Regions from separate parts of the Shewanella sp. SM71 genome, predicted to be linked through region 1. Evidence: predicted binding sites of a transcription regulator. Region 1 holds the regulator's gene; each other region holds the start of a gene.
What was found. Region 1 encodes MetJ, which represses methionine synthesis genes. Its sites were predicted from a motif close to TAGACGTCTAGACGTCTA; they were not measured.
Positions count from the first base shown of each region.

Region 2: msrA (peptide-methionine (S)-S-oxide reductase MsrA) is a predicted target of MetJ. The motif match lies at 1,465-1,482, and genes of this name have one in related genera.
Region 3: metK (methionine adenosyltransferase) is a predicted target of MetJ. The motif match lies at 1,791-1,808, and genes of this name have one in related genera.

Region 1 is NZ_JAKKRW010000031.1:12,405-15,688, reverse strand. Features, by position in the region: gene L5L97_RS21810 (bifunctional aspartate kinase/homoserine dehydrogenase II) at 1-327, opposite strand, end outside; gene metB (cystathionine gamma-synthase) at 339-1,502, opposite strand; gene metJ (met regulon transcriptional regulator MetJ) at 1,715-2,029, shown strand; gene L5L97_RS21795 (sulfite exporter TauE/SafE family protein) at 2,164-2,907, shown strand; gene nrfD (NrfD/PsrC family molybdoenzyme membrane anchor subunit) at 3,014-3,284, opposite strand, start outside.
Region 2 is NZ_JAKKRW010000012.1:132,323-135,606, forward strand. Features, by position in the region: gene pgm (phosphoglucomutase (alpha-D-glucose-1,6-bisphosphate-dependent)) at 1-856, shown strand, start outside; gene msrA (peptide-methionine (S)-S-oxide reductase MsrA) at 973-1,452, opposite strand; gene astE (succinylglutamate desuccinylase) at 1,784-2,818, shown strand; gene L5L97_RS13465 (thiamine pyrophosphate-dependent dehydrogenase E1 component subunit alpha) at 2,981-3,284, shown strand, end outside.
Region 3 is NZ_JAKKRW010000002.1:178,649-181,932, forward strand. Features, by position in the region: gene L5L97_RS03285 (hypothetical protein) at 1-441, opposite strand, end outside; gene metK (methionine adenosyltransferase) at 597-1,748, opposite strand; gene tkt (transketolase) at 2,194-3,284, shown strand, end outside.

The DNA.
Region 1 (3,284 bases):
GCGCTCATCTAAAGACAACAAGCTGATGAGTTGCGCTTTATCAGTGGCCAAACGCTCACGCAGATCTCGGGCTTGTTCATTCGACAACAACTGCTCAATCAATCCCTGTTGGTAACTGATCAGCACTTGTAATTCTTCTTGCCATAGCTGACCCGCATCACGCAGCGCTAATAATTTATACAGGAAATTCGTGCTTTTACCCGCTGCAGAGACCACCACGAGATCATCACTATGACCGTGGGTTAACAGGATATGGGCGACTCGGCGATAACAATCGGCATCCGCTAAACTGGAGCCACCAAATTTATGTAAGTGACAACGTGCCATCTATTATTCCTCTACTGACAAGCCGCAACGGCGGCTAATCCTGCTTGAATATCTGCAACTAAATCGGCGGCATCTTCAATACCCACCGATAGACGCAATAGGGTGTCCTTAATACCAGCCTCGAAGCGCGCCTGCGGCTCCATGGCTCTGTGGGTCATAGTTGCGGGCACGGCCACTAAACTTTCGACGCCACCTAAACTTTCCGCCACGCTAAATAAGCTGAGTGCACCTAAAAAGGCCACCACTTCGGCCTCGCCGCCTTTTAGTTCAAAACTCAGCATAGCGCCAAAGCCCTGTTGTTGCTTGGCCGCAATGGCGTGGCCTGGGTGATCCGCAAGCCCTGGGTAATAGACTTTACTCACCACAGGGCTTTGCGTTAATACCTCAATAATACGCTGGGCATTGGCTTGATGCTCGCGAATACGCACCGCTAAGGTACGCAGGCCGCGCAGGGTCAGATAACTGTCAAAGGCTGACCCCGTTAAGCCTAGAGTGTTCGACCACCAATGTAAGCTTTCGCCGATTTGCGCGTCTTTGGCGACCACTGCGCCGCCGACCACATCGCTGTGGCCATTGATATATTTAGTGGTGGAGTGGATAACGATATCCGCGCCTAACAATAGGGGTTGTTGCAATATCGGCGATAAAAAGGTGTTATCGACCACCACCAGCGCGCCGACCTCATGGCTCGCCTTAGCAATGGCTTCGATATCTACCACACGCAATAACGGGTTCGATGGGGTTTCGAGCCACACCATCTTAGGATTCTGCGCAATGGAGGCGGCTAACGCTTGGCTGTCGGTTTGGTCGACCACAATGAGCTTAAACTGGCCTTTCTTCGCCAAGTTGGTAAATAAACGGTAGGAACCACCATAGCAATCATGGGGCACAACTAATAGGTCATCGGCGCCGAGCAAAGTCGTCACTAAGGTGATGGCCGCCATGCCAGTGCACGTCACTATGCCAGTGGCGCCCTTTTCTAATTGGGCTAATGCTTCGCCTAAAATGCAGCGCGTTGGGTTGCCTGAACGACTGTAATCGAATTCGCGGGGATTTTTATGACCATCGAAGGCGTAATTAGTCGACAAATAAATCGGTGGCACAACTGCGCCATATTGAGTATCGCTTTCGATACCCTGACGCACTGCCAGTGTGGCTAATTGACGCTCTGCCATGGGTGGACTCCTAAATTCGGTAGACTGATAGAGATGTCTGGACGTCTAAATGTACCTAAGCCCAACGCCATCGTCAATAGGCGTGAAGACGTTTAGACGTCTGAACATAAAGAAATCTGTTTGCAATCACAAAGAAATAGTAGCAATAATTTGACTGTTCTTTGTAAGGGTTTAAAATCTGCCCCGAATTTAGCGTTATAACAGGTGAGTCAATGACTGAATGGAATGGGGAATACATCAGCCCCTATGCTGAACATGGCAAGAAGAATGAACAAGTAAAAAAAATTACTGTGTCTATTCCGCTCAAAGTGCTTAAGGTCCTCACGGACGAACGTACTCGTCGTCAGGTCAATAATTTGCGTCACGCCACCAACAGCGAGCTGTTGTGTGAGGCATTTTTGCACGCCTACACTGGCCAGCCATTGCCCAACGATGAAGATCTGTCAAAAGATAACCCAGACAGCATTCCCGCCGAAGCCAAGTTGTTGATGGATCAAATGGGAATCGAGTGGGAAGACATGGAATAGCGACTCGTCGCTTTCAAAGTCATATCACAGTGCTCATCAATAGGGATCGTTAACGATCCCTTTTTGTTTATACCCAAGCGACTTCAAACTTTAAATTTCACCATCTTGAGTTGGTTTGGGATATAGGAAATCCTATGTTTTCTATGATAGATCCACAGACACTCGCCTTAGCCTCGCTGGTCGTGTTTCTGGGCGCCTTAACCCAAAGTCTGATTGGGTTTGGGCTTGCGGTTGTCGCCAGTCCTTTGCTGTATATCGTCGATCCACAACTTGTACCTGCGCCTGTTATTGCTATGGGTTTCTCCATCGCCCTGCTGACCTTAGTGCGTGAACGCGGTCACTTAGAATTCAATGGCTTGCAATATGCGCTCCTAGGTCGCGTGCCCGGCGGTTTTATCGGCGCGAGTTTATTACTGTTTGCGCCTCAACCCATACTGGGTTTATCCATCGCCGCCATTGTGACTATCGCGGTGATCCTCAGCCTGTATAAATTCAGCCTGCCAGTGAATAAGAAAACCCTCTTCGGTGCGGGCGTGGTTTCAGGGATCTTCGGCAATATCGCCGCGATTGGTGGCCCGCCGATGGCGATTTTGTTGGCAGGCAAAGATGCCTCGCAGTTTCGTGCTGCCCTGTCGGCCTTCTTCATTTTTAGCTCCATGATTGCATTGATCATTTTAGCGATCACTGGCTTATTAGAATTAAAACATCTGTGGCTGTCGTTGATGCTGCTCCCCTCAGTGATTTTAGGTTACTTAGTCGCAGGACGATTAGTGGGCCGTGTCGATAAAGAGAAGACAAAGATGGCGACGTTAGTCCTGTGCAGTATCAGCGCCTTAGTGCTAACGGTGAAGTCGGTTATTGAGTTATTACCCCAATAAGCGTCCTGCTTGTACTGGCAAACCTTCTCAAGATTCAAACAATAAAAAAGCACTGACATTGCCAGTGCTTTTTCTTTATCTATCAATATGTAAAGCTAGATTACACTCAGCTTAAATAGCTTTGCCCTGCGTACACAATAAAGTGTCTTAAGGCGAGTACGCCCGTTAAGCTCGCACAAGCCACCATGATCATCGCGCCCTTAGTGTGGCGAGTCGCGGCGGGTAGCAGCATAAACAGCAATGGAATACCAAAACCTATACCGACAACGCCTATCCAGAACACGCTTGCCCATAACCCAGAAGTTAACGATGCTAAGGCCGCAGCCGCCGCGCCGCCCTTGAAGTACAAGGCGCAGAACAACATGAACAGGAACAGG
Region 2 (3,284 bases), on a different contig from region 1:
TGACCCAAGCTTTAGCTTTATGCCGCTGGATAAAGACGGCAAAATCCGCATGGATTGCTCGTCTCCCTATGCGATGGCAGGTTTACTCGCCCATAAAGAATCCTTTGATTTATGCCTTGGTAATGATCCCGATTATGACCGTCACGGCATAGTTTGCCCTGGTACGGGTTTGATGGATCCGAATCATTATCTTGCGGTCGCTATCGATTATTTACTGACACACAGACCAGATTGGAGTGATACCTTAGCCATAGGTAAAACCTTAGTATCGAGTGCGCTTATCGATAAAATCTGTGCTTTCCACGGCAAAAAGTTACTCGAAGTGCCAGTGGGCTTTAAGTGGTTTGTCGACGGTTTAGCCGAAGCCACAATCGCCTTTGGCGGTGAAGAGAGTGCTGGCGCGGCATTTTTACGCCGTGATGGCAGTACATGGTGCACAGATAAAGACGGCTTCATTTTAGGGTTACTTGCCGCAGAGATCCTTGCGGTGACAGGTAAAACCCCAGGTCAACGCCATCAAGAGCTAGTAAAACAATTTGGCCAAAGTTTCTATAAGCGTATCGATAGCCCAATCAGCCTTGAAAACAAAGCCAAGTTTGCTTTGCTCAATGCCGATACTTTAAATGCCACTGTGCTTGCAGGTGAGACAATCGAAAACGTGTTAACCCATGCGCCAGGCAATAATGCGGCGATTGGCGGCATCAAAGTTACCACAGCTAATGGGTGGTTTGCGGCGCGTCCATCGGGCACTGAAGCGTTATTTAAAATCTACGGCGAAAGTTTTATCAGTGAGCAGCATTTGGCTGAGATCATCAAAGATGCGCAGGCATTAATTGATAAGGCGCTAAACGCTTAATGCAGTAGTAGGTTTAGCTAACGTCTCAAAATAAAAAACGCACTCAGATTTGAGTGCGTTTTTGTTTGTGTCTAATTCAGCTGTGAGTAGTTGATCTAATACTGATTTGACCGTATTTAGTACTCGATATGACAACTCGGTAAGTTATTCTTATCGATGTAATTTTGATGATATTCCTCAGCCACATGGAACTGTTGAAGTGGCACTATTTCAGTAACGATATGGCGTAATCCCCAACGGCCCGAGCGGGCAAAAGCTAACTTTGAGGCTTCTGCGGCCGCTTTTTGCTCACGGTCGTGGAAGAAAATGGTACTGCGATATTGAGTGCCAATATCTCCGCCTTGCATGTTCAGACTCGTTGGATTGTGGTTTTTCCAAAATACATCGAGCAAGTCTTCATAACTGACAAGGGCGGGATCGAATTCCACTTGCACCACTTCGGCATGGCCCGTTTTGCCTTTTTTGACTTCTTCATAGGTTGTCGCCGCATTATTGCCGCCCATATAGCCGCAGGTGGCATTCGATACGCCGTTCACTTGTCTAAAAAAATACTCTACGCCCCAGAAACAGCCGGCACCAAAGGTTGCTAACGCCATAATTAAATCCAATAGAAGTCTAGATGGCTAAGGATTGTGATAAAACTTGAGTGCAAAAGCAAGCCTCAAGCTGGAATATTTATCATGGGAAATTCTTAGGGAATGTCCTGAGAATTTAACAATCAGCTTAGTTGAATGTCATTCCGCTTAAAACTGGGTCCTACGGCAATAAATGTCTGAGAACAGCACTAAAAACATGTGTTAGTATTGAAGCCGTTTTTTAGGTGCGAGTGAGACTAACCGCGGTGAGAAAAATGCTTAAGAGGTTATTTACTGCCAGCACTTATGTTATTGCGCCAATACTGTTACACACCATTATAAGGAGAATTCTGTGTTACAAGCTCTGTTAGATTCAAAGGATTTTTTAGCGCTCACCTTAGCCCATCCTGAACAGTTCGATGGCGAATTTTCATTTAACTTAGGCGATCATACTCAAGTGGAAGTGTGGGATACCGGTGTTATTGTTTTCGAACCAATACAGAATGAAGGAAAAGATATTGTGCTTTCCTGCGGTGTTCACGGTAACGAGACCGCGCCCATTGAACTCTGCAATAGCTTAATTAAACAACTTCTACAGCAAAAGATCATCGCAAAGCAGTGCACTTTATTTCTCATTGGTAACCCATTAGCGATTAATAACGGCACGCGGATTATTGACGAAAACATGAATCGTCTCTTTAGTGGTGAGCATTCCAATCCACCAGGGTTAGTGAACCCTGAGCGAGTACGCGCAAAAAAACTCGAAGCCTATGTCGATCGTTTTTATACTACGGTTGCCGATGGACGTCAGCGCATCCATTATGATTTGCACACGGCGATGCGCGCCTCGAAGCATGAAAAGTTCGCTATCTATCCCTACCGTCCAGGGCGCGCCTTTAGCGGCGAGCAAATTATGTTTTTAGCCGCAAGCGGCGTCGATACAGTACTTTTCCACCACGAACCGACCACGACCTTCAGTTATTTTTCCTCTGAACGCTACGGTGCCGATGCCTTTACCATTGAGCTTGGCAAAGTGTATCCCATGGGGCAGAACGACATGACGCGTTTTATCGCGACCCATGAAATGTTCATGCGCTTGATCACCGCTAAGCCGTTGGAGCTGGATGCATTTGATGCCGATAAGGTTAACTTGTACCAAGTGTGCCGCGTCATCAATAAACATTTCGATGATTTTGAATTTACCTTCGCAACTGATGTCGAAAACTTCAGATCTTTCCCGAAGGGCTTTGTTTTAGCGCGGGAAGGTGGGCAAGAAATTAAAGTGGAACATGAGTTTGAGTCTGTCGTGTTCCCTAATGCCAAAGTGCCTATTGGCAATCGCACTGTGATTTGCCTGATCCCTGCGGTGAATGCGGACGTGCGTTAGGCTTGTAAAGCAATATATACATGCGTGGCAGGGATAACTTGTGGTTTGAGCTATGCCAATGGTTGATAGGTAGTTTACGTTAACGTAATGTTCGTCGGGCATATTCGTATAAACAGACGCATCAAAACGCTTTGATGCGTAATGAGATAACAAGAGCACAATATGAGCAAAGCAACACTCAACACTGATACAGTGCACCGTGTCGGCTTCTTGGATAAGGCATCGCTACACATTCCTATCCTTCGAATTCTACAAGCCGACGGCACCACTTATGAAACCGCGGTTTTGCCTGTGATAGATGAAACCTTAGCCACTAAAATTTACGATACCTGTGTATTCACTCGGGTACTTGATGAACGTATGCTTGGTGCCCAGCGCCAAGGGCGCATCAGCTTCTACATGACCTGTACGGGTGAAGAAGCAGCGATTGTCGGCAGTGTGGCCGCACTCGATCAAGAAGATGTGA
Region 3 (3,284 bases), on a different contig from region 1:
AAAGGGGATTCTTCCACAGAGATACCAAGATAGGCGTTCACTCGTAAAGGCTGAAAGTTTAACGTCAGCTAGGAGCAGTGTTGCGAGCGTATTAGCGTCATCGGATGTCAGCGCGCATATTTCTGCAACGGGAATAATTTTCCAAGTGGCGAGGTAAGCTGACTTAGAAATTTCATCGATTTCGCTGTCAGAAATCCAAGCATGCACATCATTTACTACTGCCTTTGTTTTTAACGAATTTGCCAAGTCATGATCAGTTACACACAGGCTTTCATATTGGATTTCGTAAGGTGTTTCAAAAAAGGCTTCAGGATCGGATTCAAGAAAAGCGGCGATCTCCTCTAATGTGCCGTATGTCTTTGCTGTTTCCTCTGGCTGACCTACGTTGGCTGCCCATGCACAAGATTGAAGTTGCTGTAATAAGATGGCGTTATCGGTCATGGGGTCAGTGCACTCTAATGGTCTGTGTATATGCTGCTTTTTATCTTGCCATATTTGTCTTAGCACTATTAATCTAACTAAATGTCAGACATAAAAAAACCGCTGGGTAGCGGTTTTTTATGGGTCTTAAGTGTAAAAATTGAAATGAATTAAGACTATAGACCCGCGTCAGCGCGCAATATTTCGGCTTTATCAGTCGCTTCCCATGGGAATTCGCTGCGACCAAAGTGGCCATAAGCGGCGGTCGCTTGATAAATTGGACGTGCTAAATCTAGCATGGCCGTTAAACCGTACGGGCGCAGTTCAAAGTGTTGACGTACTAACTTGATCAGCACTTCTTCAGATACTTTACCGGTACCGAAGGTCTCGATGCTGATAGAGGTCGGCTCTGCCACACCAATAGCGTAAGACACTTGGATTTCACAGCGATCAGCAAGACCTGCTGCAACTATGTTTTTTGCCACATAACGGGCAGCGTATGCTGCGCTACGGTCCACTTTTGATGGATCTTTACCAGAGAATGCGCCACCACCATGACGGGCCATGCCGCCGTAAGTGTCAACGATGATCTTACGACCCGTTAAGCCGCAATCGCCTACTGGACCACCGATAACAAAACGGCCAGTTGGGTTGATAAAGAACTTAGTGTCTTTGTTTAGCCATTGAGCCGGTAATACTGGCTTGATGATGGTTTCCATCACGCCTTCAATTAAGTCGGCTTGTGAAACGTCATCTCTGTGCTGAGTCGATAACACAACTGCATCGATACCGACAATTTTGCCATCATCATAGGCAAAAGTGACTTGGCTTTTCGCATCTGGGCGTAACCAAGGTAGCGTGCCATTTTTACGCACTTCAGACTGACGTTTCACTAATGCGTGAGCATAGGTGATAGGTGCAGGCATCAGAATGTCGGTTTCGTTGTTGGCATAGCCAAACATTAACCCTTGATCGCCAGCACCTTGCTCTGCAGGGTCTGCGCGGTCTACACCTTGATTGATGTCGGGTGATTGCTTACCAATGGCGTTTAATACTGCGCACGAGTCTGCATCAAACCCCATATCTGAATGGGTATAACCAATTTCACGCACCGTTTTACGGGTGATTTCTTCAATATCAACCCAGGCAGAGGTAGTGACTTCACCACCCACTAATACCATGCCGGTTTTGACATAAGTTTCACACGCTACGCGTGCTTTTGGATCTTGAGCCAGAATTGCATCTAGCACAGCATCAGAAATCTGATCTGCAATCTTATCGGGATGACCTTCTGAGACCGACTCAGAAGTAAACAAGTGCTTTGCCATAGTAGGAAAATCTCGTCGTTAGCATTCAAACGTGTAGAAGCATCTACATCTAGACGGCTATTTTAGTTTAAATCCGATTGCCGATCACCCCCGATAATAAAAAATCCTCTCAGATTGTGACCTGAAAACGACTACGCTCCGTCATAAATAGATTATTTTACTTATATTTCATAGCATTAAGTTTACTATGTTTTTGAGAAATTTATTTCTCCATTACAAGTGATCCTTGCTATGCCCTCTCAAGTAAACGCTAGCAAAGTGACTAGCTTATTTCTGCGACTTATATACTCAAGCTACCTGAATCCTGCATCTTCAGGTTGTTTGGGTACATATTCGGCCATCTTTTGCTGAGTGAATGGCAATTTTAGTTTGCGTCACACTGGCATGTAGGGGAAAATATGCATCCAAATTGCCCGCTAGACCCCACAAACAAGCAGGAGAGAGCATGTCTTCCCGTAAAGTACTCGCAAACGCAATCCGTGCGTTAAGTATGGATGCAGTTCAAAAAGCAAATTCAGGCCATCCCGGCGCCCCAATGGGTATGGCAGATATTGCTGAAGTGCTGTGGAATGATTTCCTTAAGCACAACCCGAACAATCCGAAATGGGTAGATAGAGATCGTTTTATCCTCTCTAACGGTCACGGTTCAATGCTGATTTACTCTTTACTTCACCTGACTGGTTATGAATTACCAATTGAAGAGCTAAAACAGTTCCGTCAATTGCATTCAAAAACCCCGGGTCACCCAGAATACGGTTACACCCCTGGTGTTGAAACCACAACGGGTCCACTCGGCGCGGGCATCAGCAATGCTGTCGGTATGGCGATTGCTGAAAAAACCTTAGCGGCACAGTTTAACCGTGATGGTCACGATATCGTTGATCACTACACTTACTGCTTCGTCGGCGACGGCTGTTTGATGGAAGGTATTTCCCACGAAGCCTGTTCATTAGCCGGTACTTTAGGTCTAGGCAAACTGGTCGCATTTTGGGATGACAACGGTATTTCTATCGATGGCCATGTTGAAGGCTGGTTTACCGATGATACGCCAAAGCGTTTTGAAGCTTACGGCTGGCATGTGATTGCCGGTGTTGACGGTCACGATAGTGCGGCAATCCGTGCTGCTATCGAAGCGGCGAAAGCAGTTACTGATAAACCAACCATGATTTGCTGCAAAACCATTATCGGTTTTGGTTCACCCAACAAATCTGGCAGCCACGATTGCCACGGCGCGCCATTAGGCGATGCGGAAATTGCAGCAGCCCGCGAATTCCTTGGCTGGCCATACGCACCATTTGAAATCCCTGCTGACGTTTATGCGGGTTGGGATGCCAAAGAAGCCGGTGCGGCCCGTGAAGCGGCATGGAACGAGAAGTTTGCGGCTTATAGCGCAGCTTACCCAGAACTGGCTGCTGAATACGAGCGCCGCGTACTGAAAGGTGAATTACCTGCTGATTTCGAAGAAAAAGCGCAGGCATTCGTGCAAGCATCACAGGACAAAGCCGAAGGTATTGCGAGCCGTAAAGCTTCACAAAA